DNA from 2 places in the Pseudoduganella rhizocola genome. Region 2 is predicted to be linked to the other one. Evidence: predicted binding sites of a transcription regulator. Region 2 holds the regulator's gene; the other holds the start of a gene.
What was found. Region 2 encodes NrdR, which represses ribonucleotide reductase genes. Its sites were predicted from a motif close to CACNANATNTNGTG; they were not measured.
Positions count from the first base shown of each region.

Region 1: ACJRPG_RS00680 (ribonucleoside-diphosphate reductase subunit alpha) is a predicted target of NrdR. The motif match lies at 9,269-9,282, and genes of this name have one in related genera.

Region 1 covers NZ_JBJQIK030000001.1:135,622-150,196, reverse strand. The annotation lists gene ACJRPG_RS00710 (fumarylacetoacetate hydrolase family protein) at 1-363, shown strand, start outside; gene ACJRPG_RS00705 (MipA/OmpV family protein) at 460-1,251, shown strand; gene ACJRPG_RS00700 (response regulator transcription factor) at 1,271-1,966, shown strand; gene ACJRPG_RS00695 (sensor histidine kinase) at 1,959-3,251, shown strand; gene ACJRPG_RS00690 (caspase family protein) at 3,267-5,012, opposite strand; gene ACJRPG_RS00685 (ribonucleotide-diphosphate reductase subunit beta) at 5,077-6,189, opposite strand; gene ACJRPG_RS00680 (ribonucleoside-diphosphate reductase subunit alpha) at 6,244-9,183, opposite strand; gene ACJRPG_RS00675 (sigma-54-dependent transcriptional regulator) at 9,569-11,143, opposite strand; gene ACJRPG_RS00670 (two-component system sensor histidine kinase NtrB) at 11,163-12,845, opposite strand; gene ACJRPG_RS00665 (PP0621 family protein) at 12,849-13,091, opposite strand; gene ACJRPG_RS00660 (cytochrome C assembly family protein) at 13,088-13,894, opposite strand; gene ACJRPG_RS00655 (ABC transporter ATP-binding protein) at 14,050-14,575, opposite strand, start outside.
Region 2 covers NZ_JBJQIK030000002.1:259,625-274,199, reverse strand. The annotation lists gene ACJRPG_RS04890 (EAL domain-containing protein) at 1-692, shown strand, start outside; gene ACJRPG_RS04885 (OsmC family protein) at 851-1,273, shown strand; gene ACJRPG_RS04880 (DUF885 domain-containing protein) at 1,353-3,098, shown strand; gene ACJRPG_RS04875 (riboflavin synthase) at 3,102-3,746, opposite strand; gene ribD (bifunctional diaminohydroxyphosphoribosylaminopyrimidine deaminase/5-amino-6-(5-phosphoribosylamino)uracil reductase RibD) at 3,758-4,855, opposite strand; gene ACJRPG_RS04865 (GspH/FimT family pseudopilin) at 4,870-5,412, opposite strand; gene ACJRPG_RS04860 (type IV pilin protein) at 5,433-5,891, opposite strand; gene ACJRPG_RS04855 (pilus assembly protein) at 5,888-7,906, opposite strand; gene ACJRPG_RS04850 (pilus assembly PilX family protein) at 7,914-8,495, opposite strand; gene ACJRPG_RS04845 (PilW family protein) at 8,499-9,422, opposite strand; gene pilV (type IV pilus modification protein PilV) at 9,419-9,958, opposite strand; gene nrdR (transcriptional regulator NrdR) at 10,126-10,596, opposite strand; gene glyA (serine hydroxymethyltransferase) at 10,603-11,850, opposite strand; ZMP/ZTP riboswitch at 11,938-12,037, opposite strand; gene ACJRPG_RS04825 (hypothetical protein) at 12,191-13,996, shown strand; gene ACJRPG_RS04820 (SDR family oxidoreductase) at 14,079-14,575, shown strand, end outside.

The DNA.
Region 1 (14,575 bases), on a different contig from region 2:
CGCGACATGCTGAAGGACCTGCGCACCATCGTCAGGGAAACCCTGGACGAGGCCGGCACCCGCACCTGGCCCTACGCGGGCGGCCGTATCCCCATGGTGAACCGTGCCGCCATCGGCACCGGCAGCGCCATCCTCACCGGCACCGGCGATGGCGTCATCTTCCAGCAGCCGGATGCAGCCCTCGTCGGGAAGCTGATGGCGGAGAAGTACAGGTCCGGGCAGCTCGCCGTGATCGACAGCTATGTGGCGGGCGAGATCGCGCGCGGCATCTATCTCCAGCCCGGCAATGAGGTGCGCTATACGAGCAACTACCTGGGCGCCATCCACACCACCGTCGTGCCGACGGCGCATGCCGGCAAATGAGCAGGCCAGCGACATTCCAACGACATGCTTGCTTCATAGTTCGCCCTGCAGGCGGCAATGTGGCCGCCTGCCCCTATAACTTGCCCAGGTACTCTCATGAAGTCTTCCTTATTCACCCTCACCATCCTGTCCCTCGCCTGCGGTGCCGCCGCCGCCCAGTCCCCAGCCTCCTCACCGGCCCAGAAGCCGCGCTGGGCCTTCGGTCTCGGCGCCGCCGTCTCCGACAGTGTCTATGCGGGCGAAGGCACCCGCGTCAAACCCGTCCCCCTGCTCACCTATGAAGGGGAGCGTTTCTTCTGGCGCGGCATCGGCGGCGGCGTCCATCTGCTGCAACAGGACGGCCTGTCCCTCGACGCCACCCTGTCGGGCCGCATGGACGGCATCGACCGCAAGGATTTCGGCACCCGCGAACTGGCCGAACGCGGCATCAACCGCGCGCTGCTCGAAGACCGCGACGATGGCCTGGACCTCGGCCTGGCCGCCACCTGGCGCGGCAGCATGGGCCAGCTGGAACTGGGACTCAGGCAAGACGTCACCAGCGCCAGCAAAGGCTACGAGGCCAGCCTGAAGTACGGTTATCCCTTCCAGTGGGGCGGTGCGCGGATCGTGCCCAATGTCGGCATCTCGCACATGTCCAAAAAACTGGCGAACTACTACTACGGCACCCTGCCCGAAGAAGTGGCGCGCGGCGTGGTGAGCTACCAGCCCGGCAGCGCAGCCGTGCCTCGCGTCGGGGTGGATGTGATGCGGCCCTTTGCGGGGCGCTGGATGTTCATCGGCGGCGTGTCGTACAAGAAGCTGCCGTCCAAAATGTCCGACAGTCCGCTGGTGGAAAAGGACAAGAATGGCAGCGTCTCGGCCTTCTTCGGAGTCTCCCGCGGCTTCTGATTGGTGCGATACTAGCTCCATGATCACGCAGGCACTCAACGTCCTCATTATCGAAGATAACGCGGCCCTGGCCGCGAATATCTACGACTACCTGGAGGCCTGCGGCCACCATCCCGACGCAGCCCCCGATGGCGAGTCCGGCCTCAGCCTGTTGGCCATCAACCAGTACGATGTGGTGGTGCTGGACTGGATGATGCCGCGCATGGACGGCATGGCGATGCTGGCGCGCCTGCGCGCCCTGAAGTCCACTATCCCGGTCATCGTGGTCACTGCGAAGGACCAGTTGGAGAACAAGCTCCAGGGCTTCGAGACCGGCGCGGACGACTATATCGTCAAACCGGTGGCCCTCCCGGAACTGGAAATCCGCCTGCGCGTGCTGGCGCAGCGGGCGCGCGGCGCTCAGGCCAGCGCCCCGGTGCTGCAGGTGGACGACCTGCGCTTCGACCTCGGCACGCTGGAAGTCACCCGCGCCGGCAAGCGCCTGGCCATGACGCCGGTCCGGCGCCAGCTGCTGGAACTGCTGATGCGGAAATCACCCGCCCTCGTGCGCCGCGAAGAACTGGAAACCCTGATCTGGCAGGACGATGTACCCGACAACGACGTGCTGCGCTCCCACATGCACATGCTGCGCAAGTCGGTGGACGGCAACTCCGCGCGCAAACTGATCAAGACTATTGCCGGCAGCGGCTACCGCCTCTGCGCCTCCGATGAATAAACGCCCCTTCCGCACGCGCAGCCTGCAGTACAAGATCAGCGCCCTGTTCATCCTGTCAGGCATCTTGCTGACGGCCGTGCTCACGGTCCAGGGCAAGCTGAGCCAGCACCTGATCACCCATCCGATCTGGGAAGACCTTCTGAGAACGAGCATGGCCCAGTACCTCAGCCACGGCCAGCCGGTCCCCGGCAAGCCCCTGCCTTCCGAAGGCCGCGTGCGCGGCTGGTACCTGCACGGCGGCGAGCTCCCGCCGGGCATGCCGCGCCAGTTTGCGGCGCTGGCTCCCGGCTACTATGACGAAGAGATGATGGATGAGTACGAGCTGGAGCAGAGCTACGCGGTGCTTGTATCCACAGCCGGCAGCGGGCGGGTAGTCATGGCGATGGACATTTCGGACCTGGAGGACTTCCAGAACATGAGTGCCCGGATCAGCGCCTACGTCGCCCTGCTGAGCGCCCTGATAAGTGTCGCTTCCATCCTCTGGCTCTACCGCAGCATGCGGCGCCCCATCCAGCAGTTGGCGCAGCGGATGGACGAACTCGACCCCGCCCAGCCGGCGCAGCGCCTGCCAACCGATTTCGCGCTGCGCGAGCTGGATTACATTGCCGTGCTGGTGAACCGCCACCTCGGCCGCGTGGAACGCTTCATCGAAAGGGAGCGCAGCCTGCTCGACCAGGCCAGCCACGAGTTCCGCACGCCCATCGCGGTCATCTCAGGCGCCGTCGACCTGCTGAAGCTCTACGACCTGCCGCCGGCCGCCAATGCGCCGCTGGAACGCATCGAATCCACCACCAGGCAGCTGACTGAGATCATGTCGGCCCTGCTCTTCCTTTCGCGCGAAGACGGCAAGGTAGCCGTTGAAACCACCCGGCTCGATGCCCTGGTGGCGATACTGGTCGAGGATCACGAGCACCTGCTGGACGGGAAACCGGCCAAATTTGTGGTGGGCGAACTGCAGCCGCTCTGGGTCAACAGTCCGGAAGCCCTCCTGCGCATCGTGGTCGGCAACCTGCTGCGCAACGCCGCCGAGAACAGCTACGACGGCGATATCGAAGTCAAACTGGCCAACGGATGCCTCAGCATCCAGGACCATGGCCCCGGCTTCGACACCGTCGCCGCCGCCCGCCGCTACACCCAAGCCCTGCGCAACCCATCCCGCGGCGGCCAGGGCCTCGGCCTCTTCCTCACCCGCCGCATCTGCGAACGCTTCGGCTGGACCTTGAAGATCTCATCTAATCCCGCTCAGGGCACGCTCGTAGAGATGTTTTTCCCCTCACTGCCATAGAAAGCACAGATAAAATCAATGCCACCGTAGCCGTGCGATAAAGGCTTGAAATTCGGTGAATGCGGTGGCCGCACGCTCATAGCTCCCGCCAAATAACCCAGCGCGTAATGGAGGCCAATCCTCTTTCTGTGCCGTAAATTCGTTCACGATTTCTGCAACTGGCGAAGTATGTCTCCGAGACTTCCATCCAAATCGACCAATTGGAGCCCACACCCCATCGTCAGCGACCAACCTAGCATCTACCGTAACCAATGCAAACATGATCTCGAATCGATCAAACGAAGACTCATAGCTCTGGCCTAAGAAGAAAGCGTCATCTAAAAGCGGTTGCAATCTCTTAAAGAGATACTCACTCAATGGAGTGTAATTTCTCTCGTGCCCGGGAACTTGCTCAAATACGTTGGCTCGGTTGAGTGACAAGATCGCATCTGCCGCGAACGCCCCCAACCCTACCGTTTTTCCGCTATGGTTTGCCTCGATTGCCGGCGCATTGAAGATCGCAGCTAACGACAAATAGTTGTTTCCATCTACGGCTGCTATGCCTGTTGCATACAGCATCTGAATCAATGGATAAAACCGTAACGCGAGCCAAAATTGCGTGCCTGATCCGGCACTGAAACGGTCGGTCGCACGCGCCAAACACTTTTGCAAAGTTGTGATGTGACTAGACTTGCCCCAGTAAGCCGTACAGGCTAGCGTAATACTGATATCCTTCACCGCCGACTCATAGTGGTCCAATCTAGACAGCAATTCTTCTTCTGCATATGCGTCATTAAGTGCGAATTCTTCGTCGGTAGTCGCGGCTAGGTACTTGCGTACTTCCTCGATCAACATATCGTGAAGTTGGATCGCACCGGTTTCCGAGGCCAACAACTTTTTTGCACGATTTAACTTTGCTGAGGTGGAAGTTAATTCTTCCCCTATGTCTGCATAAGGTATGGTTACGAGGCGATCCAATACTACTGTCCCCTCTGCTGCGCTGTATTGCTGGTCTGGCGCCAGCAAGATCATATCGCCGTCGCCCTCAAAGTAACCATAGTGCGGTGTTTGATGAGAGTTTTTGTCTGACGATACTTTGTTGTATACGTATGACATTAAGGAACTTGCGGTGATAATGCCATCAGGAGTGGCCGCTTTTCCGCCTAAACCTTCCAGAAGATGGCCTGTGAATACCGAATGATCAGGTAAAGGCCCTCCGGAATCAGCGACAACTTCGTCAGCCTTTCCTGCAGTGAGGACTTGGCGCGCGGTACGGTGCAGCATATCATTCAAAAAGCGGGCGGTTCCCGCCTTTGCAGCTCGAGTTAGCGCTAGGCCACCGTAGCACGCATCCATGATAAAAAGTATGTGTTTCGCTCGGATAAGCTCTGCGTTCCGGGTAAGTTCATCCCATCGGATGAATGTGGACATATCCCCCAGGTCGGCATCATAGGGGACCAAAAAGCCTATTTCGCCACGAATACCCGTGCGCGTATGTCCATGGCCTGCAAAGAAAACAATCACTCGATCATCTAGTCCAACATGAGCATCGGCTAGGTCGAGATACGTTTTCAGAATATTTGCCTTAGTTGCTGCGGTGTCAGTTAGCAAGACAATGTCTTCCAAGTCGAAAGACAAGTGCTCAACCAACGCGTCTCTGACAGCTTCCGCGTCATTCACCGCAAATGAGAGTGGACTCGCGTTTTTATATCTATTGATACCGATAACTAGAGCTCGGCTTTTTTCGTATCGGGTTTTATACAAGAATCTTAAGTCTTGCATACGTATTCAAAAACGTTGTGCTCAAAAAAAAGCCACAAACATTCGTTTGTGGCTTGCTAGGTTTTTAGTCCCAGTTCAGCGCGCCGCCCGTCTGGTATTCGGTGACGCGGGTCTCGAAGAAGTTACGTTCTTTCTTCAGGTCGATCATTTCGCTCATCCATGGGAATGGATTCTCGTCCTGGTCGAACAGCTGCTCCAGGCCGATCTGCACCGCGCGGCGGTTGGCGATGAAGCGCAGGTAGCCCTTGAACATGGTGGCGTTCAGGCCCAGCACGCCGCGTGGCATGGTGTCTTCCGCATAGCGGTATTCCAGTTCCACGGCTTCCAGGAACAGCGCCTTGATCTCTTCCTTGAAGGCGGCGGTCCACAGCTGCGGGTTTTCCAGCTTGATGGTGTTGATCAGGTCAATGCCGAAGTTGCAGTGCATCGACTCGTCGCGCAGGATGTACTGGTACTGCTCGGCGGCGCCCATCATCTTGTTCTGGCGGCCCAGCGCCAGGATCTGGGTGAAGCCCACGTAGAAGAACAGACCTTCCATCAGGCAGGCGAACACGATCAGGGACTTCAGCAGTTTCTGGTCGTTTTCGATGGTGCCGGTGGTGAAGGCCGGGTCGGTCAGCGTGTTGATGAACGGGATCAGGAACTGGTCCTTGTCGCGGATCGACTTCACTTCGTTATAGGCGTTGAATATCTCCTGCTCGTCCAGACCGAGCGACTCCACGATGTACTGGTAGGCGTGGGTGTGGATCGCTTCCTCGAAGGCCTGGCGCAGCAGGTACTGGCGGCATTCCGGCGCCGTGATGTGGCGGTAGGTGCCCAGCACGATGTTGTTGGCGGCCAGCGAGTCGGCGGTGACGAAGAAGCCCAGGTTGCGCTTCACCAGGCGGCGCTCGTCTTCGGACAGGCCGTTCGGGTTCTTCCACAGCTCGATGTCGCGCTGCATGTTCACTTCCTGCGGCATCCAGTGGTTGGCGCAGCCGGCCAGGTATTTGTCCCAGGCCCATTTGTACTTGAACGGCACCAGCTGGTTGACGTCGGTCTGGCCGTTGATGACGCGCTTGTCATCGGCATTCACGCGCAGCGCGACCTGCTCGGCAGTGGATTCGCCTTCGGCGGCGGCAGCTGGCATCTGTGGTTGGCGCGGCGCGGCCGCGGTTTCATCGTCCCAAGACAGCATCTTCTTTTTCCTCTTAAGGGGTCAAAAGCCGCCCCGAAGGGCGGCGTCGTTTATTTACTGGCAGGCTTCGCACTCTTCGAAGCCTGGGTCGCCCGGACGCAGGTAGCAGGCGGCGCCTTCCTGGATCTCTTGCACCGTGGTCGGTGCGGCGGCCGTTGGCACGGCGGTCGAGGAAGCTGCCGACGCAGCGGCGGACAGGCCGCCATCCACCGGCACAGCGTTCAGCGCGCCGGTCTTGGAGGTCGATTTCTCCATGTGCGTCGCTGCGATGGTGCGCAGGTAGTAGGTGGTTTTCAGGCCGCGCAGCCATGCCAGCTTGTAGGTCTCGTCCAGTTTCTTGCCCGATGCGCCGGCCATGTAGATGTTCAGCGACTGCGCCTGGTCGATCCACTTCTGGCGGCGGGAAGCAGCTTCCACCAGCCAGCTTGGCGACACTTCGAAGGCCGTTGCGTAGATGTCGCGCAGGTCTTGCGGGGTGCGGTCGATCTTGGACAGGGAGCCGTCGAAGTATTTCAGGTCGGCGATCATCACTTCGTCCCACAGGCCGCGCGCTTTCAGGTCGCGCACCAGGTAGGCGTTGATTTCGGTGAACTCGCCCGACAGGTTGGACTTCACATACAGGTTCTGGAAGGTCGGTTCGATACAGGCCGACACGCCGATGATGTTCGAAATGGTCGCGGTCGGAGCGATCGCCACGCAGTTCGAGTTACGCATGCCGAACTGCTTGATGCGCTCGCGCACCGGGGTCCAGTCCATCGAGGACGACATGTCCTGCTCCAGGTAGCCGCCGCGCTCTTCGGCCAGCAGCTTGACGGAGTCCTGCGGCAGGATGCCGCGGTCCCACAGCGAGCCTTTGTAGGACTCGTACTGGCCGCGCTCTTCCGCCAGCTCGGTGGAGGACAGGTAGGCGTAGTAGCACACCGCTTCCATCGAGGTATCGGCGAAGTTCACCGCTTCCTGCGAAGCGTATGGCACGCGCATCATGTGCAGGCAGTCCTGGAAGCCCATGATGCCCAGGCCCACCGGACGGTGGCGCATGTTCGCATTGCGGGCCTTGTCCACGGCGTAGTAGTTAATGTCGATCACGTTGTCCAGCATGCGCATCGCGGTGCGGATGGTCTTCTGCAGCTTCACGTGATCCAGCTTGCCCTCTTTCATATGGGCCGGCAGGTTGACGGAACCGAGGTTGCAGACCGCGATTTCGGTCTCATTGGTGTTCAGCGTGATTTCGGTGCACAGGTTCGAGCTGTGGACCACGCCCACATGCTGCTGCGGCGAACGGATGTTGCAAGGATCCTTGAAGGTGATCCATGGGTGGCCGGTTTCGAACAGCATGGACAGCATCTTGCGCCACAGGTCCAGCGCAGCCACTTTCTTGAATACGCGGATTTCGCCGGCGGCAGCCTTGGCTTCATAGCCCAGGTAAGCCTGTTCAAAGGCCTTGCCCACCTTGTCGTGCAGGTCCGGGCAGTCCGATGGCGAGAACAGGGTCCAGTCGCCTTTTTCCATCACGCGCTTCATGAACAGGTCCGGAATCCAGTTCGCGGTGTTCATGTCGTGGGTGCGGCGGCGGTCGTCGCCGGTGTTCTTGCGCAGGTCGAGGAACTCCTCGATGTCCATGTGCCAGGTTTCCAGGTAGGCGCAGACCGCGCCCTTGCGCTTGCCGCCCTGGTTCACCGCCACGGCGGTATCGTTCACCACTTTCAGGAACGGCACCACGCCTTGCGATTTGCCGTTGGTGCCCTTGATGTGGGCGCCCAGTGCGCGCACCGGGGTCCAGTCATTGCCCAGGCCACCGGCGAATTTCGCCAGCAGTGCGTTTTCCTTAATGGCGTCGTAGATGCCTTCCAGGTCGTCCGAGACGGTGGTCAGGTAGCAGGAAGACAGCTGGGAGCGCAGCGTACCGGAGTTGAACAGGGTCGGGGTCGACGACATGAAGTCGAAGGTCGACAGCAGGTTGTAGAACTCGATGGCGCGCGCTTCGCGGTTGGCTTCTTCCAGCGCCAGGCCCATGGCAACGCGCATATAGAAAGCCTGCGGCATTTCGATGCGCACATCGCGCACGTGCAGGAAGTAGCGGTCGTACAGGGTTTGCAGGCCGATGTAGCCGAACTGCAGGTCGCGGTCGGCCACCAGGGCCTTGGCCAGCTTGGCCAGGTCGAACTTGGCCAGCTCAGGGTTCAGCAGCTCGTTCTCGATGCCCTTGGCGATGTATTTCGGGAAGTACTCCACGTACTCGGCAGCCGCCTTCGCTTGCGGCGTTTCCTTTTCGAAGACTTCCTTGCGGATGGTGTGCAGCAGGATGCGGGCGGTCACTTGCGAGTAGGCCGGATCCTTTTCCATCAGCGCGCGGGCAGCCAGGATGGCGGACTTGTGCAGTTCCTCGACCGGCACGCCGTCGTACAGGTTCTTCACGGTTTCGGCCAGGATGGCGTCGGCATCGACGTGTTTTTCCAGGCCGGAGCAGGCGGCGTTGATCAGGTCACGCACTTCCTGCATGTTCAGCGGACGGCGCGCGCCGTTCTCGGTCACATGCAGCTGCGGTTCGGCGATGGCGCCGGCGCCCTGCGCTTCCTTTTTCAGGCGGCGTTCTTCCATATGCTTGGCGCGGTACAGCACGTAGGCGCGGGCCACATCATGTTCGCCGGAGCGCATCAGGGCCAGCTCCACCTGGTCCTGCACGTCTTCGATATGGAAGGTGCCGCCGGACGGCTGGCGGCGCACCAGCGCCGTGACCACACTATTAGTGAGCTGTTCTACCAGTTCACGGATGCGCGCGGAAGCGGCACCCTGACCACCATTCACAGCGAGGAAGGCCTTGGTCATCGCGACCTGGATCTTCGACGGTTCGAACGCAACTACGGCGCCGTTACGGCGGATGATGCGGTAGTCGCCCAGCGCGCTGGCCGGCGTCGTCAGGCCGCCGGCAGGCACGCCTGCTGCGCCCGCTAGCGGCGCCGCTGGATTGATGGTCATGTCTTGAGTAGATTGCATTTCAGCTCCCTGAGAACAGCATGCGAAGGTTGGAGTTTGTGCTCTTATTGTAAAAAAGCAACTTGTAGTGTAAAGCCACTAAGACCACTAGATTTAGTGCGAAGCTCAAAGTGATCCACTAATTGTAGTGACGCACTTCAGAGGTGACAAGGACTTCACCGTAAAAAAATTTAGATTTTTAGCCAATTTTTTTATTGACTTTTGAGACCCCCCGAAAGCGCTAGGCGCTTCCCGTTAGCAAGCGCTAACACTGGTTTTTTACTTGCCGTTTTCTTGGGCAACAGTGGTCTCGCGAAGCGCCGGAATTGGCGATTTCGCCACAGCAATGCGGTGGGGTCCGCGCGGCGGAGCGGCATTATAGTCGATGCGGCGCGGACGTGTGAGTTCAGGAATTGGGGGCCGAGATGTTCAGTTTCTGCATTTGGTAACGCAGCTGGCGGAAGCTGATGCCGAGCAGCTGGGCGGCTTGGGTGCGGTTGTACTGGGTCTGCACCAGGGCGCGCTGGATGATCTCGCGCTCGACCATTTCCAGGTAGGCCGGCAGGTCGTCCGGCAGGATGCTGAGGTCCGGCAGCGGCGGCATGCGCGTGCCGCCGTCCGGGCGCGGCTCCGTCGCCGGTGCGGCATGCGCAGCGCCCGGGCTGCCGTATGCCTGTGGCGTTGCGTCCACCGGCCCGGGCGCGGGGGCTGCCGCCATGGGCGCAGCCGCCGGGGCCAATGCGGCGGCGGCCAGCGAAGCGGAGGTCAGCGCTTCGGCGGCGGGCGCCGATGCAGCGGCGGTTTGTGGCGCGGGCGCCTGCGTTGCAAGCTGCGCCCCTTTCAAGGACAGGTCGGCCGCCTCGATCACCCCATCGTTCGAGAACGCCAGCGCCCTCTCCAGCACATTCTCCAGCTCCCGCACATTGCCGGGGAAGCTGTAGCAGGACAGCTGTTCCAGCACGCCCGGCCCCAGCACCGGCTTTTCGCCGCCACGGGCAAGGCGCTCAAGAATGGCACCGGTCAGCACGGGCAAATCGTCCAGCCGCTCGCGCAAGGGCGGCAGCGACAGCTCGATCACATTCAGCCGATAGAACAGATCCTGCCGGAACTTGCCCTGCTCCACGCAGCGCGCCAGGTCCTGGTGCGTGGCGCTGATGATGCGCACATCCACCGGTTCCTCGGCAGTGGCGCCGATCTTGCGCACGCGGCGCTCCTGGATGGCGCGCAGCAGTTTCACCTGCATGGCCAGCGGCAGGTCCGCCACCTCATCCAGCATCAGGGTGCCGCCGTTGGCCGCCTGGAAGAAACCGTCGCGCTCATCGGCCGCCCCGGTGAAGGCACCCTTGCGGTAGCCGAAGAACTCGGCCTCCATCAGCGCTTCCGGAATGGCGCCGCAGTTCACGGCGATAAAGGGCTTGTCCGCGCGCGAACTCTGAGCATGGATTTCGCGCGCCGCCACTTCCTTGCCGCTGCCCGACTCGCCGGTAATGGAGATGGGCGCCATCGAACGCGCCAGCCGGGCAATCTGCGCACGCAGCGCCTGCATGGAGGCCGACTGGCCCTTGAGGCGGCTGTCCACCGGTTCGCTGCGCGGGGCGGACGGCGCCTCCGCCGCGTTCAGCTTGAGCGCCGACTGCACCATCACCCGCAGCTGGTCCAGCTGCACCGGCTTGCTCACGTAGTCGAAAGCCCCGGCCTTCAGCGCCACCACCGCGTTATCCGCGCTGCCGAAAGCCGTCACCACCGCAATCGGCGTATTGCGGCCGCTGGCCGCCACCTCGCGCACCAGCTCCAGGCCAAGGCCGTCGGGCAGGCGCATATCCGTCAGCACCAGCTGGTAGTCGCCGCCAGCGAAGAAGCTGCGCGCCTGCGCCAGGGTTTCGGCGCTGTCCACGTCGAGGCCCATCTTGAGCAGCGTGATTTCCAGCAGCTCACGCAGGTCGGCTTCATCATCCACTACCAGAACGCGGGGAGAACTCATATATATAGTGTGTGTTGGCTCAGCGCGGCGCCGGGCGTGCAAAAGTGATCACAAAACGGCCGCTGGACTTGCGGCTGCCGTCCGGCAGCACATCCTTGTCGAAACGGTATTCATAGTCCAGCATGGCCTCGTTATTCAAGCACAGTTCCCGCGCCAGGTACAAACCGAGGCCGGTGCCCTTGCTGGACGTGGTATAGAAAGGCTCGAACAGGTGGGCCCGCACTTCGGCCGAAATACCGGGACCATCGTCCTGCACGTGCAGCTCCAGCGGCCGGCCGCGCGAGCTCACCACGAACATGCGAATGCTTTCCGGCCCGCCGCTGGCATAGCGCACCGCGTTGTTGAGCAGGTTCAGCACCACTTCACGCAGGTGCAGGGGATCGAAACGCACCTCATGGCGGGCCACGCCGCCCAGGCACAGCACCTCCGGCGCAATGGCGTGGGTATCGTCGAACTCCGCTTTCAGCTCGGTGAGGAACTGGTCCAGCGCCAGCGGTTCGCTGTGGCTCTGGGCCTTGCGCGACAGCTGCAGGATATCCTCCACCATGCGGTTGACGCGCGCCACATTGTCGCCCACGATCTTCAGCAGGCGCAGGTGCACCGGCTCCTTCAGGTCCTCCGCCATCAGCGACGTGGCATGGCCGATGGCCGACAGCGGGTTGCGCACCTCATGCGCGATACTGGCCGTGAGGCGCCCCATTGAAGCCAGCTTGAGCTGCTGCGCCTGGTTTTCGATGGCCGTCACGTCCTGCAGGAAAATCACATTGCGCTCGGTGCCCAGCGGCGCGGTATCGGCTGCGGCGAAGCGCACTTTCAGGTGCGCCACCACATCGCGCCGCGCGCTCCATGCCGCCGTCATCTCCTGCAGTGCCGGGTCGGTATAGGGCTTCACATTGATGAAGGCGCTGGACTGCACGGGATTGGCGCGCCACTCATCGTAGGCCAGCGCCACCGGCAGCAGCGAGGGATTGTCGCTCAGGCGGAAATCGGCAATCGATTCGGTCAGCCCCAGCATCTGCTGTGCCGCCGGATTGCTGGCATACACCTGGCCCTGCGCGCCCAGCACAATAATGCCGTCGCCGGCATGCGACATCACCAGCCGGTTCACCGCCTGCTGCACGCCCACCTCGATGCCGCGCTGTACCGCCAGTTCCTCCTGGCCGATCAGCTTTGCCGCCATGCGGTTCACCACCAGCACGGCGGCGAAGAAGGCCGCGCCATACAGGCCGGCCTGCAGCACGGCCGCCTCGCTGTCGGACAGGAAGATGCGGTAAGTGCTCTCGGCCAGCATGAACAGCGCCGCCAGCGACGCGGCGAACAGCGACAGCATCAGCGGCGCCAGGATGGCGCAGCCGGCCAGCGGGAACAGGTAAAGAATGGCGAGGCCGCTGCGCACGCCGCCGGCGGCCAGATAGAGCAGCGAGATGAAAATCAGGTCGCAGGCCACCTGCACGCCCAGCTGCACCATGAAGCGCTTGCGCCACCAGGCAGCGCTCAGCATGAAGGCCAGCGCCAGGAACAGGTAGCCCGCGCACAGCTGAATATTGACGATGGTGCTGTCGCTGCGCTGGCCGCGCGTATCGAAGGCCAGGTAGGCCAGCAGCACCATGGCGATGACGACCCGCGTCCCGTTCAGGGTTTGCAGCGAGCGCCAGAAGGTCTCGCGCGATTCAGCCGACAGGGTGGGCAGGCGCGCGATCACCGCTCAGGCAGTCGGCGCGTGGGCGGCGCTGCAGTAATTGCGGCCCGCGGCCGGCACGTTTTCCGACGCCGGATAATGCACGCCGCAGTGGGCGCACTGCAGCATCGGCTCGGTCTCGGCCTCCTTCGGCGGCGCGCGGCGCACCGGCGGCTGCTGCTTCGGGGGGCGGCTGTTGCTCTTCAGTTTGGAACGGATGGCGGCAACGACCAGGAAGGCCAGGGCCAGCCAGAACAGAATACGTGTCATGCAAATCCTCGATGCAGCACCACTTCAAGCACGAAGCGGCTGCCCACATAAGCCAGCAGCAGGGTTGCGAACCCGGCCAGCGTAAAACTCAGCGCCGTCTTGCCGCGCCAGCCACGGAAGTGGCGGCCGGCCAGCAGCGCCGCAAACAGAAGCCAGGACAGCAGCGTGAACACGGACTTGTGGTCCCACTTCAGGGCCTGGCCGAACAATTCTTCGGAAAACACGATCCCCGACAGCACGGTAAGGCTGAGCAGCGCGAAGCCGAAGGCAATGAGGCGGAACAGCAGCTTCTCCATGGTCAGCAGGGCTGGCAGCTGATCCAGCGCGGCCCACAGGAAACCGGCGCGCTCATTGCGCGTATGCAGGCGCGACTCCTGCAGCGCCATCAGCACGGCATGGAAGGCCGCGATGGTGAGGGTACTGTAGGCCAGCGTGGCCACGGCGATATGCCAGCCGAAGGTCACCGAGCGTCCCTCCAGCGATACCAGCGCGCCGGGGAACACCGCTTGCAGGGCCACGGCCGCCGCTGCGCAGGGCATGACCATGCGGCGCAGGCCATCGAGCGGATAGTTGCGGTTCTCGATCCAGTAAGCCGCAACGGAGATCCACAGCGCGGACGACAGCATGGCAGCGAAGCCGAGCCGCAAGGAGCCGCCGGGCGCGATCACATCCGACCACAGCGCAGCGCCATGCAGCAGCCACGCCACGGCGGTGACGGCCGCAATCAAGGTCGTCCTACGGGACGGCAGCACGGCGCAAGCCAGGTAAAGCGCCACTGCCGCAATCAGGAAATAAGTCTGCATCAGCCCAGTTTACACCAACCGCGCCCCACCTCACAGCCGAGCTCGCGACACCATGGGGCCAGGCACCGCTGTCAGGTACAGTTTCAACCGAGTGTGCGGCAAACTACAACTGTACATGACAGATGGGGCCTGACCCCATGGTGTCGCAGGCGGCCTCAGTCGACGGCGGCGAGGCGGAGTTCGTCGTTGTGGTGACGTTGCTGTTCTTCCATCACGAGCTGGCCGAGCTCGCGCTTCAGGGCGTTGAACTCGGGGGCGGCCGGGTCGCGCAGCCGTGGCAGGTCGACCAGGATGTCGCGCTTGACCGTGCCCGGGCGGTAGGTCATCACCACGATGCGGTCGGCCAGGTAGATCGCCTCTTCGATGCTGTGGGTGACGAAGATGATGGTCTTTTTCAACTCGGACCAGATGCGCAGCAGCTCGTCCTGCAGGTTGCGCCGCGTGAGCGCGTCCAGCGCGCCGAAGGGTTCGTCCATCAGCATGATGGGCGAGTCCAGTGCCAGCACCCGCGCAATCGCTACCCGCTGCCGCATGCCGCCCGACAGGTCCTTCGGGAAGCGGTTGCGGAAGTCGCCCAGCGACAGCATTTTCAGCAGCTTGTCCACCGTTTCGCGGATCTCCGCTTTCGGCAGCCCCTTGATTTCGAGCCCGAAGGCGACGTTGTCCGCCACCGTCATCCAC
Region 2 (14,575 bases):
GCTACCTGTCGCGCTTCCGGCTGGACAAGCTGAAGATCGACCAGACCTTCGTGCGCAACATCACCAGCGAACCGCGCAGCGCCGCCATTGCGCAGGCGACGACGGCGCTGGCGCATGGCCTGAACCTGGTGGTGGTGGCGGAAGGCGTAGAGACCGAGGGCCAGCTGAACTTCCTGCGCACCATGGGCTGCGACAAGATCCAGGGCTTCCTGTTCAGCCGTCCGCTGCCTGCCGACGAATTCGCCGCCCTGCTGCGCGAGCAGCGCTGCCTGAAACCGGTGAACGACGAAAGCACGCCGCCGCGCACGCTGCTGCTGCTGGACGACGAGCCGTCGGTGCTGTACGCGCTGGAACGCCTGTTCCGGCGCGAAGGCTACAACATCCTGCTGGCGCACAGCGCCAGCCAGGCGCTGGAAATAATGGCCTGCAACGAGGTGCAGGTGGTGATATCGGACCAGCGCATGGCCGAAATGCACGGCACCGAATTCATGGCGCGGGCGCGCGAGCTGCATCCCAACACGGTGCGCATGATCCTGTCCGGCTATGCGGACATGGCCAGCGTAAAGGACGCCGTGAACCGCGGCGCCGTCTACAAATACCTGAGCAAGCCCTGGGACGACGAAGAGCTGCGCAGCGCCGTGCGCGAAGCCTTCCAGCGCGCCGAAACCCCCGACAAGCGCCGCATCGGCTGAGCCTGCGACACCTTGGGGCCAGGCCCCAGGTGTCGGGTACGGCCATCCGGCGGACTCGGCCGTTGATGCCTCTGCCATAAGCGGGCGGCGCACGCCCGGCAATCCGCATAAGATAGTCGTGCTTCACCCTTCCCTACAAATTTCTGAAGGAGTACACGATGAAGACTCATGGCTCGGCCGTCTGGTCCGGCGGCATCAAGGATGGCAAAGGCGCAATCAGCACCCAGAGCGGTGCGATGAAAGACTACCCTTACGGCTTCGCCAGCCGTTTCGAAGGCAAACCGGGCACCAATCCGGAAGAACTGATCGGCGCCGCCCACGCGGGCTGCTTCACCATGGCCCTGTCCCTGATCCTCGGCGAGGCCGGCTACACGGCAGAGAAAATGGACACCAGGGCCGAAGTCACGCTGGACAAGGTCGATGACGGCTTCTCCATCACCGCCGTACACCTGACCCTGCAGGCCAAAATCCCCGGCGCCGACAATGCGAAGTTCCAGGAACTGGCGGCCAAGGCCAAGGCAGGCTGCCCCGTCTCCAAACTGCTGAATACCAGCATCACGCTGGACGCGACGCTGCTGTAAGCTCGCCGCGCGGCCGGCTTCGGATTACAATTCCTGTCGCCTGTCCGCATGGTGCGGACTGCTCGTGAAAGGGATTTCCATGTCCGCAGTTGGCCGCAGCATCAGCATCGCCCTCCTGATCATTTCCGGCAGCGCCTTCGCCGCCACTCCCACCTGGGTCGCACGCAGCGACGCCTACGCGCAACCGGTACTGCAGGATACCGGCCGCTTCGCGCCCGAGCAATCCAGCCAGCTGGGAAACGCCGAATTCGATACGGCTGTCGCCGACTTCAAACCCAGGGACTATGAACGGGAGCTGGCCAGCACGGAACAGCGCCTCGCTTCCCTGCGCCAGCTGCGCGTTAAGGAAAGCGATCCCAAAGTAAGGCAGGACCTGGATATCCTGATCGCTTCGCGCGTGAAGAAGATCGATGCGATGAAGCTGCAGCGGCAATACCTGTTGGAATATACGAATGCCGGGGAGGTGGTGTATGACGGCCTGCGCTCCCTGCTCGATCCGCGCAACAAGCCGGAACGGCAGGCTGCCGCCCTGGTGCGCCTGAAGCGCTACGCGGGCAAGGAAGCGGGCTATACGCCGATTGCGTCGCTGATCCGCGCCCGTACCGAAGAACGCTTCGCCAGCAAGGGCCTGATCGGCCCGTACATCGGCGAGGTGGAGGAAGGTCTGAACAACAACCCTACCTATATGGAAGGGATTGCGGACCTGTTCCGCAAGGCGAAGCTGAGCGGCTGGGAAGCGGACCTCGCCGCGCTGACTGCGCAGGTCAAGGCTTTTGATGAATGGACCCGCAGCGCCATCATCCCGCGCGCGCGCAAGGAAGTGCGGCTGCCGCTGCCGGTCTATGTGAACCGCCTGGCCAACGTGGGCGTCGATATTTCGCCGGAACAGATGATCGAACGCGCGGGCTTCGACTTCCAGGAAGTACGCGACCAGATGCAGGTAATCGCCAACGCCATCGCGGCGGAGCGCAAGCTGCCCTCCTCTGACTACCGCGACGTGATCCGGGAACTGAAGAAGAACCAGATCGCGCCGGACCAGCTGCTGCCCTACTACCGCGAGCGCCTCAAGGATATCGAAGGCATGATACGCAGGAACGAGCTGGTGACGCTGCCCACGCGCGAAGCGAATATCCGCACCGCTACCGGCGCCGAAGCAGCGCGTTCCCCGGCGCCCTTCATGACGCCGCCGCGCCTGATCGGCAATACCGGCGAATACGGCGAATTCGTGATTCCGCTGTCGAACCCGAATGCCAAATCCGCGGAACGCATGAACGATTTCGATTTCGCGGCGATGGCGTGGACGCTGACGGCGCACGAAGCGCGCCCCGGCCACGAGCTGCAGTTTGCCTCGATTGTGGAACAGGGCATGTCCATCGCCCGCGCCAACTTCGCCTTCAACAGTGCGAACGTGGAAGGCTGGGGCCTGTATTCGGAAGCGCTGATCCTGCCTTATATGCCGCCGGAAGGCCAGCTGGTGTCGCTGCAGGCGCGCCTGCTGCGCATGGCGCGCGCCCTGCTCGACCCGCAGATCAACCTGGGCCGCATGACGCCGGAAGAAGCCAAGAAATTCCTGATGCGGGAAGTGGTGCTGTCCGAACCTTTCGCGCAATCGGAAGTGGACCGCTACTCCTTCCGCAGCCCGGGGCAGGCAACCTCCTACTACTATGGCTACGTAAAGCTGCGCGCCCTGAAAACGCAGGCCGAGATCGCGCTGGGCCAGCGCTTCAAGCTGCGCGCCTTCAATGACTTCATCATCTCGCAGGGCATCCTGCCGCCGGACCTGATGCGCCAGGCGGTGGCGGAAGACTTCATTCCGAAGCAGTAAGGCTTAGCGGCGCAGTTCCCCGGTCTCCGTCAGCGACAGCATGCGCTCGACATAACGCGCGATCAGGTCGATTTCCAGATTGACCTTCGCGCCTGCCTTCAGGTGTTTCAGCGTGGTGACCTGGATGGTGTGTGGAATGAGGTTGATGGAGAACTGGCATACCAGGTCTTCGCCGCTGCCGATATCGTGCACGCGGTTGACGGTGAGCGACACGCCGTTCACCACGATGGAGCCTTTGAAAGCGAGGTATTTCGCGATATTGCGCGGCGCTTCCACCACCAGTTCCCACGACTCGCCCACCGGCTCGAACTTGCGCACGGTGCCCAGGCCGTCGACATGGCCGGACACCAGGTGGCCGCCGAGGCGTTCGGCCAGCGTCAGCGCCTTTTCGAGGTTCACTTCGCCGGGCGCATCCAGGCCCACGGTGCAGTTCAGGCTTTCACGCGACACGTCCACGGTGAAGCTGCCGTCTGTTTTTTCGACCACGGTCATGCAGGCGCCGTTGATGGCGATGGAGTCGCCCAGGGCCACATCGGCCAGCGGCAGCGCACCGGCGCTGATATCGAGGCGTACGCCTGCTTCATGGCCGCCCGGCAGCGGCGATACCGATTTGATTTCGCCGACGGCGGCGACAATTCCAGTAAACATAGCGAGCAATCTTATTGAGGGTTGAAACGGGCAAGGACGCGCAAATCGTCGCCCACTTGCCGGATATCGTGGAATTTTAGCTGTTTCCGGCCATTGAGGTCGGCGAGCGGCGGCAGCGCAAACATGCCCTGCGCGTCGCCCAGCAGCATGGGCGCCAGGTAGACCAGCAGTTCGTCCACGCAGTTCTCGCGGATCATGGAGCCATTCAGCTTGGTGCCTGCTTCCACGTGCAGCTCGTTGATCTGGCGGCGGCCCAGTTCGCGCATCAGCTCCGGCAGGTCCACCTTGCCGTGCGCGTTGGGCAGCGTGATGATCTCGGCGCCGCGGTCGCGCAGCGCGGCTTCCTTTTCGTGATCGGTGCTGGCAGCCACGATCCAGGTGTCCCCGCCATCCAGGATGCGCGCCTGCGGGTCGATATCGAGGCGGCTGTCGATGACGATGCGGCGCGGCTGGCGCGGCGTGGCCACTTCGCGCACGTTAAGCTGCGGATCGTCCGCCTTGACGGTGCCGATGCCGGTGAGGATGGCGCAGGCGCGGGCGCGCCAGTGATGGCCGTCGGCGCGTGCCGCGGGTCCGGTGATCCACTGGCTCATGCCGTTGTGCAGCGCGGTCATGCCGTCCAGGCTCGCCGCCGTCTTCATGCGCACCCAGGGCAGCTGGCGGCGCATGCGGCTGAAGAAGCCGATGTTCAACTCATAGGCTTCCTCGGCCAGCAGGCCGGTGTGGGTGGCGATGCCTGCTGCCTGCAGCCGGGCCATGCCCTGCCCGGCCACCAGCGGATTGGGGTCTTCCATCGCGGCCACCACACGCCCGAGGCCTGCGGCCACCAGCGCTTCCGAACATGGCGGCGTGCGGCCGTAGTGGTTACAGGGTTCCAGCGTGACGTAGGCGGTGGCGCCGCGCACGTCGTGGCCGCGGCGCTGGGCGTCCTTCAGGGCCTGGATTTCAGCGTGGTCCTGGCCTGCGGGCTGGGTCACGCCCTCGCCGATCACCAGGCCGTCCTTCACGATCACGCAGCCGATGTGCGGATTGGGCGAGGTGGTGTAGAGGCCCTTCTCCGCCCATTGCAGGGCGAGGCGCATGCCTTCCAGGTCGTTCGCGATGTTCATTGTGTCTGCCGTTCCTAGCTGCTGGCCGGGGTGCAGCCAGTTGCTTCGTGGGCAGGGTCGCACAGCCTGACCCGGCCCAGCATATTGATCTTGATATTGCGCTGCTGCACGCCCGCCTGCAGCGACACGGTGCCGAAATGGGCGCCGAGGCCGGTAGCGGCCTTGCAGCTTCGTCCGGCACTATTGTAGGCGATATACAGCGGGGCGGTGTTGGCGCTGAAGCGGGACCAGATGCGCAGCGCGGCGGCAGGCGGGCCATGACGCAGCAGCACGGTCTCGCCGTTCCCCGGACGGCGATTGCCGTCGCGGTCAATGAAGGCCTGCCAGCCCTGGTTCCAGTCCGTGCCGTCCCCGGCCGGCGTCAGCAGCACGACGGCGCCGCGCGCGATGGCTTCATTGCGGGTGAAATGCAGCGCCGCGACCAGTTCATTTGCCGTGCTGCGCAGCTGGTAGCCTTCGACCGCCTCGCGCATCGAGGCCGAGCCGAGGCCAAGCAGCAGCGAGGCGATCACCAGCGCCATCAGCAGCTCGATCAGCGTGAAGCCCGGTGTGCGCACACCGGGCCGGCGCCGGCGGCTTACTGCCAGCAGCGCTGGGCGGGGCCGAGCGCCTGCCGGTCGCCGGTACTGGTGAGCGTGAGCTGGCCGCATTCGGGATCCTTGAACTGCGGATCGACGCGGTGGGTGCCGGGCTTGGCCAGGAGCTGGATGCAGGCACTGATCTGCTCGCCATCACAGGCCTTGCCCTCGATCTCGTAGGCGCTGGCGGCCGGATCCTTGCCCGACCACCAGCGGAACTGCTGCGCATCGGCGTCCGTGCTGTCGGCCGAGAAAGCGATGAAGGTATTGTGGCGGGACGCATAGCGTTCCTGCTGCTGCATCAAGGAAAGCAGCACGGCCTGGGCTTCGGCCCGGCGCAGGCGCACCACCTGCTCGCGGTAGCTGGGCAAGGCAACCGTGCTCAGCACAGCAGTAATGCCCAGCACGACCATCAGTTCGATGGCGCTGACGCTGCCGCCCTGTTGGCGCCGCATCATGGCGCCCCCGCCGCGCGGTGCAGCTCGCGCCAGTTGGCGATTTCGCGCCAGCTCAGGCGCCCCGCCGGCAAATGCGCCGTGAGCGCTTCCCCCTGCTGCGGCAGCGTTTGCTCCGCGCCGAACTGCACCACGGTGATCGTCTTTGTCACCGTCGCGCGTCCGCTGGCCTCGCGGCGCACTGTGCGCGCGGCAGGCAGCAGCAGGGGCGGCGTGTCGATGAAATCCGCGACCTGCCGGCCGGTGCGCGCCGCCGGGTCGGATGGAAGGCCTGCCAGCACGTCCAGCTGGTAACTGCGGCTAAGGCTGGAATCGCATGGTCCCGTACCGGGGATGGTGGTGACGAACAGCAGCTTGCCGTCGCGCAGGACCGCGCTGCCCAGGCTTCGCTCACCGGCATCGCGGAAATCCAGGAACCAGCCTTTTGCCCCGTTCGGGCCGATGCCCTGCGGGCGGCCAAGCACCGTGAAGTCCGGCCCGCCGTCAGCGCCGTCCAGATGCCTGGGCAGCAGGTCGGCACGGCTCAGCGGCGCAGCGGGAGCCGGCTGGCCTGGGTCATCGTAGATGGCATAGAAACTCTGGCTGCCGGACTGGATGCGGTCGGCGCGGCTCAGCAGCAGGCCAGTGCCGAACAGGACCAGGTAGCCGCCATTGGGCGCGAAGGCCACGCGCGGCGTCTGCAGGATGGGCTGCACCAGGCCATCCGGTCCGCGCGCCGTGAACAGGGCCCGCGCGGCCTGCTTCCACGGCGCCTTGCCCGTAAAATCGAAGCGCCAGAGATTGCCGCGCAGGTCGCCCGCGTAGGCGTGCAGCACACGCTGCCCGTCGCCCACCAGGGCCGGGCTGCCGAGGGCGTTCGGAACGCCCGCCGGCGACAGAGCGAGGCGGTGATAGTTTATGTCCAGCTGCCAGGCTTCGGCGGGCGGTTTGTCCAGCGCCAGCAGGAACAGCGCACCCTCGCCTTCCGCGTTCAGGCCGTTGCCCGTGACGGCGTAGTGGCGGTATCGGGCTGGCGCGGTTTGCAGGCGTGCGACCTGCGGCCGCACCGTGAGATTGCCGATCGCGGGATCATCGCGCTCCGTAAACTCCCACAGCACGCCGCGGCCGCTGCTGAAACGTTCCGGATCGGTGACGTCCAGCGCAAACAGGCCCGGCGCGCCGCCGCCCATGGCGGCCAGCAGCACGCTGCGCCATTGTCCGCCGATATGGGCATCCCCGGCAAACAGCGGACCGTCGACATAGGCGCGCGGCGGCATGCCGGCTGTGGTGAGCAGGTTCAGGAATGGGAACAAGGCATCCGGCACATAGGCCAGCAGCTCCTTGCCGGTATTGAAATCGAAAGCGTGCAGCATGCCATCGTTGGCGCCCAGGTAGACGGCGGGCTTGCGCTGCAGCGTTCCCGCGCGGTAGGCGGCGTAGCCATCGATATCGGGCCGCTCCGGTGCGGCGGCCAGATAGACCGGATTGCCGTGGACTGAGGCGCCGAGCACGCTGCTGCGTACCCGAAACGGATGGCCTTCGCGGCTGCGCTCGCCGCGCAGCCAGGCGAGCCGCGCTTCGCCCAGGCCGTCCGCCTGCTGCTGTGATGGCGGATGCCGGTCGAGCGCGGCGCGCTGCGCATCGCTCAGCGCGTTCCACTGGAAGCTGATCGTGCTGCCCGCACTGCCGAGCGTATAGATATTGCGTGCTGCAGGCGGCATGGCACCAAGCTCGGTCGCGGCATTCCAGCGTGCGGGGCTGAGGCTGAATCCTGCCGCCGCCCCGTTCCACAGTGCTGAGCGGGTTAGCGTACCGCTCCCCTCATCCAGCTTGTACTCTGTCCGCAAAAGCTCCGCCGGCGGCTCGCCGCTGTCCGCGCCGGGCGTCGGAACCGCCAATGCCGGGCCGCGCATGAGCGCGCCGGACAAGCCGCAGCCCAGCGCCGCCTGCCCCGTATCGATGGTGACGCCGGTCTGTGCCAGTGCCTGTGCTGCCTGCAGGCAAACGGTACAGGCCATGATGTGCCAGATCCCTTTCATAGCAGCCTCACTCGTCCGTTTTACGATATGCCGTCTGCAGCACCACTTCCGTGCCTTCCCGTGCGCCGAAGCCGACGACGGTCACGCGGTAGTAGTACCCGGCTTCCTCATCGGCCGCGGCGCCCGGCTGCCGATAGCGCAGGCGCTCCACGATGTAGCGCGGGCGGCGCAGCGGCAGCGCCCCCTGTCCGGTTTCCATCGCGGCGCCAGTGAACTGGCCGTGCGCTGCGCTCGCCGCACCATCCGCAATATCGACCCGCTGCCATGCCGGCGCCATGCCATCGGGTGAGGCGCACAGGCCGGCCAGGTCGGCGCTGCCGCAATCGGGAGCAAAGGCATCCGGCGCCGTGCCGGCAAAGGCAGCCTGCCGCGCAGCGGGGCCGGCCTTGCCTTCGATATCGCGCTCGGCATCCATCACCGCCTCCTCCGCTGCCTGAAACGCCAGGTGCCGGTCCCGGTCGGCCCGCGCCGCGCGTTCGCCTACCAGCGCCATATTGGCGGCGGTGGCGCCCAGTATCAGCACACCGAGCAGGAGCAGCAAAGTCAGCAATAAAGTAATGCCGTGCTGCCTGGTCCACACCGGCCGCATGGCTCACCTCTGCACATTGCGCACGGCATAACTGGCCTCGAACAGGCGCCGCGCACGCTGCCGTAGTTCATCAGGCCATTTCGCCTCTTCGATCACGGTGCCCGCATCGCCGGGCGCGTCGTACGCCGGGCCGAACAGGCGATACACCGCATCGCCCGGCCACTGGCGCGAATTGCGTTCGCCATGCAGCAGCAGCGACACGCGCAGGCCGGCCACGCGTTTCCAGTGCGTTCTGCGCCGCAGGTCGGCCGCCTGCTCGGAGGGCGTGCTGCCTTCCAGCACCAGCGCGTCGTCAAGGGCGCGGATTGCGCTCGCGTTCAGGTAGCGGTTGGGCGTGCCGTCGGCGGGGATATCGGTGTCGAGGCCGTAGAGCACCTGGAAGCTGTCCACGCCGCGCACAATGGCGTCGGCGCTCCAGCTGCCGTCGCCCCGGTATTTGCAGCGCAGCTCGGCCTCGCCGTCCTCGCTGATGCCGACATAGAAAATGCTCCATGCGGGCGAGCCGCTGTACGCCTCGGCGAAGCCGGCACAATTCAGGGCCGAGCCGTCACCGTTGCCGCCACCGGAGCCGCTGAAGCGCAGCGCCAGCACGTCGCTGCCGTTGATGGCGCCGCCCTGCGGTGCGCCAAGGCCCGGACTGCTGCGGCTGATACTGGCCGCATCGAAGCCGCTCACCATGGCTTCCCCCGTATCATCCGGCGCCGTCCCTTCGGCCAGGTTCACGAAGCTGCCCTGGCGCAGTGCCTGCCCGATCAGCTCCAGCGCGAAGCGCCCGTTATCATTCAGCCGCGCGTGCGCCGCATGGTGCTGGAAATTGCCGCCCGCGCCCACCAGCATGGCGCTGGCCGTCAGCGTGACAAGCAGCCCCAGCACCAGTGCCACCATCACCTCACTGATGCCGAAGCCGCGCTGGCGCCGGGCAGTCACGGCAAGCTCCCCAGCGCCAGCGCAAGGACCGGCAATTCAGTACCCGCCTCTTCTGCCCGCGCGCCGTCCGGACGGCGCGCCTGCCAGCCGACCTTGACGACGATGGGCGCCCCGGCCTGCCCGCTGCAGGCCCAGCGCAGGCGCCCGCCCTGCCAGCTGGCACTGTCGCGGCAGACGCGCACGCGCCCGCCGGGCAGCTGGGTGGCGGCCAGGCGTTTGATATCGTAGAGATCGGCAGCGGCCAAGGCGGCCGGGTCGCAGTCCTGCGCGAAGCAGTTCTCGGAAGGCATGCCGGGTACCGGCGTGGCCAGCGCGTCGTAATCAAGCTCAAGATAGCTTGCCAGCTGCCGGGGATTGGCGCGCAGGCGCTCGATGGCAGCGGCCGCCAGTTGCACGGCATTCGACAACAGCGCCGACTCATGCCGCGCTCGCATCGCATGCAAATGCATGGCAACGCCGCCCACCATGCCGAGCGCCAGCATCAGCACGGCGACCAGCACCTCCAGCAAGGTAAAGCCCGCCTGCATTGCACGCATATCGCCCTCCCGCTAAAACTCTGCAGTGAACCTTATCGTGCTGTTGTGTTACGCGCTTGAGCTAAATCAAACGTGCGCAGCCCGATCTATGGCTGAGCTCGTGCTGACATGAGTGCCTGACCCCATGGTGTCAGCTGACACCATGGTGTCAGGCACTCATGTCAGGTTTATTCGCTGCGGGGTTTGCTGGCGCGGCCGGCTTCTTCGATGGCGTCCTGGAATTCGGCCAGGTCCTCGAAGTTCTTGTAGACGGAGGCGAAACGGATGTAGGCCACCTTGTCGAGGCGTTTGAGTTCCTGCATCACCAGCTCGCCGATGTAGCCGGTGTCGACTTCGCGCTTGCCGCTGGTGAGCAGCTTTTCTTCGATCGACTGGATCGCCAGGTCGACCGAGGCCGCCGCCACGGGGCGCTTGCGCAGCGCCAGCGTGAGGCTGTCACGCAGCTTGGCTGCGGAGTATTCGGCACGGCTTCCGTTCTTCTTCACCACATACGGCATCGAGAGCTCGATGCGCTCGTACGTGGTGAAGCGCTTGTCGCACTGGCCACAGCGCCGGCGGCGGCGAATCGCGTCCCCTTCCTCCGACACGCGGGTGTCGAGGACGTGAATTTCGTCATGCTGGCAGAACGGACATTTCATCGGCGATCAGCTCGCGTACACAGGGTATTTGTCGGCCAGCACCTTCACCGCCGCCTTCACGCGCTCGATGGTGGCAGCGTCGTTCGGGTTGTCCAGCACGTCGGCGATCAGGTTGCCCACTTCTTCCGCTTCCGCTTCCTTGAAACCGCGCGTGGTCATGGCCGGCGAGCCGAGGCGGATGCCGGAGGTCACGAACGGCTTCTGCGGGTCATTCGGAATGCCGTTCTTGTTGCAGGTGATGTGGGCCGAACCCAGGATGGCTTCCGCTTCCTTGCCGGTCAGGTTCTTGGCGCGCAGGTCGACGAGGAACACGTGCGACTCGGTGCCGCCCGACACAATGCGCAGGCCGCGCTTGATCAGGGTCTTGGCCAGCACGTCGGCGTTCTTCACCACTTGCTGCTGGTAGGTCTTGAATTCCGGCGACAGCGCTTCCTTGAAGGCCACGGCCTTGCCGGCGATCACGTGCATCAGCGGGCCGCCCTGGATGCCGGGGAAGATCGCGGAGTTGATGATCTTTTCGTGTTCGGCCTTCATCAGGATGATGCCGCCGCGCGGGCCGCGCAGCGATTTGTGCGTGGTCGAGGTCACGAAGTCGGCGTGCGGCACCGGGTTCGGGTACAGGCCGGCGGCGATCAGGCCGGCATAGTGGGCCATGTCCACCATGAAGTAGGCGCCGACCGCTTTCGCTACCTTGGCGAAGCGTTCGAAGTCGATCTTCTTGGAGAAGGCGGACGCGCCGGCGATGATCAGCTTCGGCTTGTGCTCGTGCGCCAGCTTTTCCATGGCGTCGTAGTCGATGTCTTCTTCCGCGGTCAGGCCGTAGGACACCACGTTGAACCACTTGCCCGACATGTTCAGCGCCATGCCGTGGGTCAGGTGGCCGCCTTCGGCCAGCGACATGCCCATGATGGTGTCGCCCGGCTTCAGCACGGCGAAGAACACGCCCTGGTTGGCCTGGGAGCCGGAGTTCGGCTGCACGTTCGCGGCTTCCGCGCCGAACAGCTGCTTCACGCGGTCGATCGCCAGCTGTTCCACCACGTCCACGTATTCGCAGCCGCCGTAGTAGCGCTTGCCCGGATAGCCTTCGGCGTATTTGTTGGTCAGCTGGGAGCCCTGGGCCTGCATCACGGCCGGCGAGGTGTAGTTCTCGGAGGCGATCAGCTCGATGTGGTCGTGCTGGCGCTTGTTTTCGTTCTGGATGGCGCCGAACAGTTCCGGGTCGATGCTGGCGAGGGTGTGATCTTTTGCAAACATGAATAACTCCAATGAGTAGGACTGGCAGTTTGGATCGAATGAGGGAAGCCGGTAGTCGCAAAGGCAGCCTCTTCGCACGATTCCATCGGTGGCTGCCCAGGCGAACGGCTATGGTGACTTCTCACGTTCCCCGGTGGATACCCACCTTTCGCGGCCTTGCCGCTTTTCGCCAGTTACGTGAGACATAAATGGAGCCCAGATTGTATGTGAAGTGTCATCGCAGAGCAAGAATGCATGGCCAGGATCCCATATTTCCAATTAGAAATTTGTGATAGATTCCACATGGCAATATTGCCATACTTGCAATATGCAAGCCGCAATTTTTTCAGAGGAAATCTTCATGCAAACAATGCGCAGCACACTCCACCATGCAGCGGTGATCCTGGCTGCCTGTGGCGGATTCTGGACCGGACAGGCCTACGCACAAGCTGAAGTGCCGACCCAATGGTATGCCTATGGATCTCCATCGCCGGCGGCACCTCGGCCTTCTCTCAGCGGCGATGGCCGCTATGTAGCGTTCAAGTACGTTCCCTCCGGCAGCAGCACCCTGTCGCCCGGGAATATCCTGGTTTACGATGCCGTCACCGGCGGCACGGAACAGGCCGACGTGAGTCCGGCCGGGGCCCCCTCTTCTCCGAACAGCGAGATGCCCGTCATTAGCGGAAACGGCCGCTTTGTCATCTTCATTTCGCGCGCCGCCGATCTCGGCGTGCCCGCATCGAATGGCAGCCTGTTCATCCGCGACCGGCAGCTGGGCACCACCGAACTGGTCGCTACCAACAACATCAACCGCCTGCGCAATAATTTTTATGCGGGCATCAACTCCGACGGCCGCTATGTGGTCTACCGGATCGAGGGCGGCAACACGGGCAATCCAGCCCAGCTTTATATATGGGACCGCATCACGAAAGTCACGGAAGCGCTGCCGATACCCGATGTGGAGTCCGTGGGCATTGCGGAACGCATCAATATCAGCAGCGATGGCCGCTATATCTCCTATGCCGGGCGCTCGCTGGCCAACGTCGTCAACCTCTATGTCTATGATCGCAGTACCGGAACGCGCGAGATCGTCAACGTGAATACGGCTGGCGAGGCGGCGCTGCCCGCCGGCAGCAGCCGCAATCCGACGATGAGCGACGACGGCAAGGTGGTGGCATTTCAATCGACAGCAATCAACCTCAGTACGCCCAATGAAACGAAAACGAATAACGATATCTTCGTGCGCGACCGCGCTGCCGGCACGACTGAGCGCATCAGCTTCACCACTGCTTCCTTGCTGTCGATCGAGCCATCGATCAGTGCCGACGGCCGCTATGTGATCTACCAGGGCTATGCGGCATCGGGCGGCCCGAAAGCCGTGTGGCTCTATGACAGGCTGGCGAAGGCCTCGCGCGGCGGCCTGCAAGCCTATCTGGCACAGGGCAAGTTTGTGGAGAACCCGGTAATCAGCGCCGATGGCCGCTATGTCGCCCTGTACGCAACCACCAATGGCAGCACGCCGCTTACGCGCCAGCTTGCCATCCTCGACTTCGGCCCGCCGCACGCGGTCCAGGCCAATCCGACCAGCCTGCAGCTGATCGAAGGCGGCGTTGCCGGCACTTACGGCCTCACCCTGAACCGCGCACCGTCCACTGACGTCACAGTGAGCGCGGCCGGGGACGCCCAGATCACCTGGTCGCCCGCCCAAATTACCTTCACTGCCGCGAACTGGGACCTGCCGCAGCAAGTCACCGTCCACGCAATTGCGGACAACGCCGCGGAACCGCCACAAACCAGCGCCATCCTGCATACCGTCAGCACGGCCGATGTGTTCTTCAAGGTGGCGAAGACCAGCGTCGTCCATGTCGTAAGCAGCGATCCGGTGCCCCCGGTGGTGATTGCACCAGGCACGCCGGGCCAGCCGCTGCAAAGCGCCGACGTCACGCTGAACGGCAGTGCCGCCCCCGGCGCCACCGTACTGCTGACACTGACGGAAAGCGCCAGCGGCAACGTGCAGGCAGTCAGCGTGGCGGCCAACGGCGAAGGCCAGTGGCTCTACACCTTCCTAGGCCTTGCTAACGGCGGCTACACCGTGAGCGCGGAAGCCGACGGCATCCAGGGCAACACCGTGGCCTTCTCTGTCTACGTGCAGCGCGACCAGCAGTAAAGCGCAGCCGGGGCGGCGGGCACGCAAGCTTGCCGCTTCGGCTACAATCTGGTCAGTTCACTTTACCAACGAGGACCCGACCATGATCGTTTTCATCACCGGCGCCACCGCCGGTTTCGGCGCGGCGATGGCGCGCGTGTTTGCCCGTAATGGCCACAAGGTGCTGATCGCCGGGCGGCGCGAGGAGCGGCTGCAGGCGCTGGCGGCGGAACTGGGCGCAAACGTGCGCCCGATCGCGCTGGATGTGTCGGACAAGGCCGCCATCCACGCCGCCGTAGCAGCCCTGCCGCCCGAATGGTCCGAGATCGACGTGCTGATCAACAATGCCGGCCTGGCGCTGGGCCTGAAAGGCGCCCACGAAGCCTCGCTGGAGGACTGGGAAACCATGATCGCCACCAATTGCACCGGCCTGGTGACAATGACCCGCGCCATCCTGCCCGGCATGGTGGCGCGCGGCCGCGGCTGCGTCATCAACCTGGGCTCGGTGGCCGGCCACTACCCCTACCCCGGCGGCAATGTGTACGGCGCCACCAAAGCGTTCGTCGAACAGTTCACGCTGAACCTGCGCGCCGACCTGGT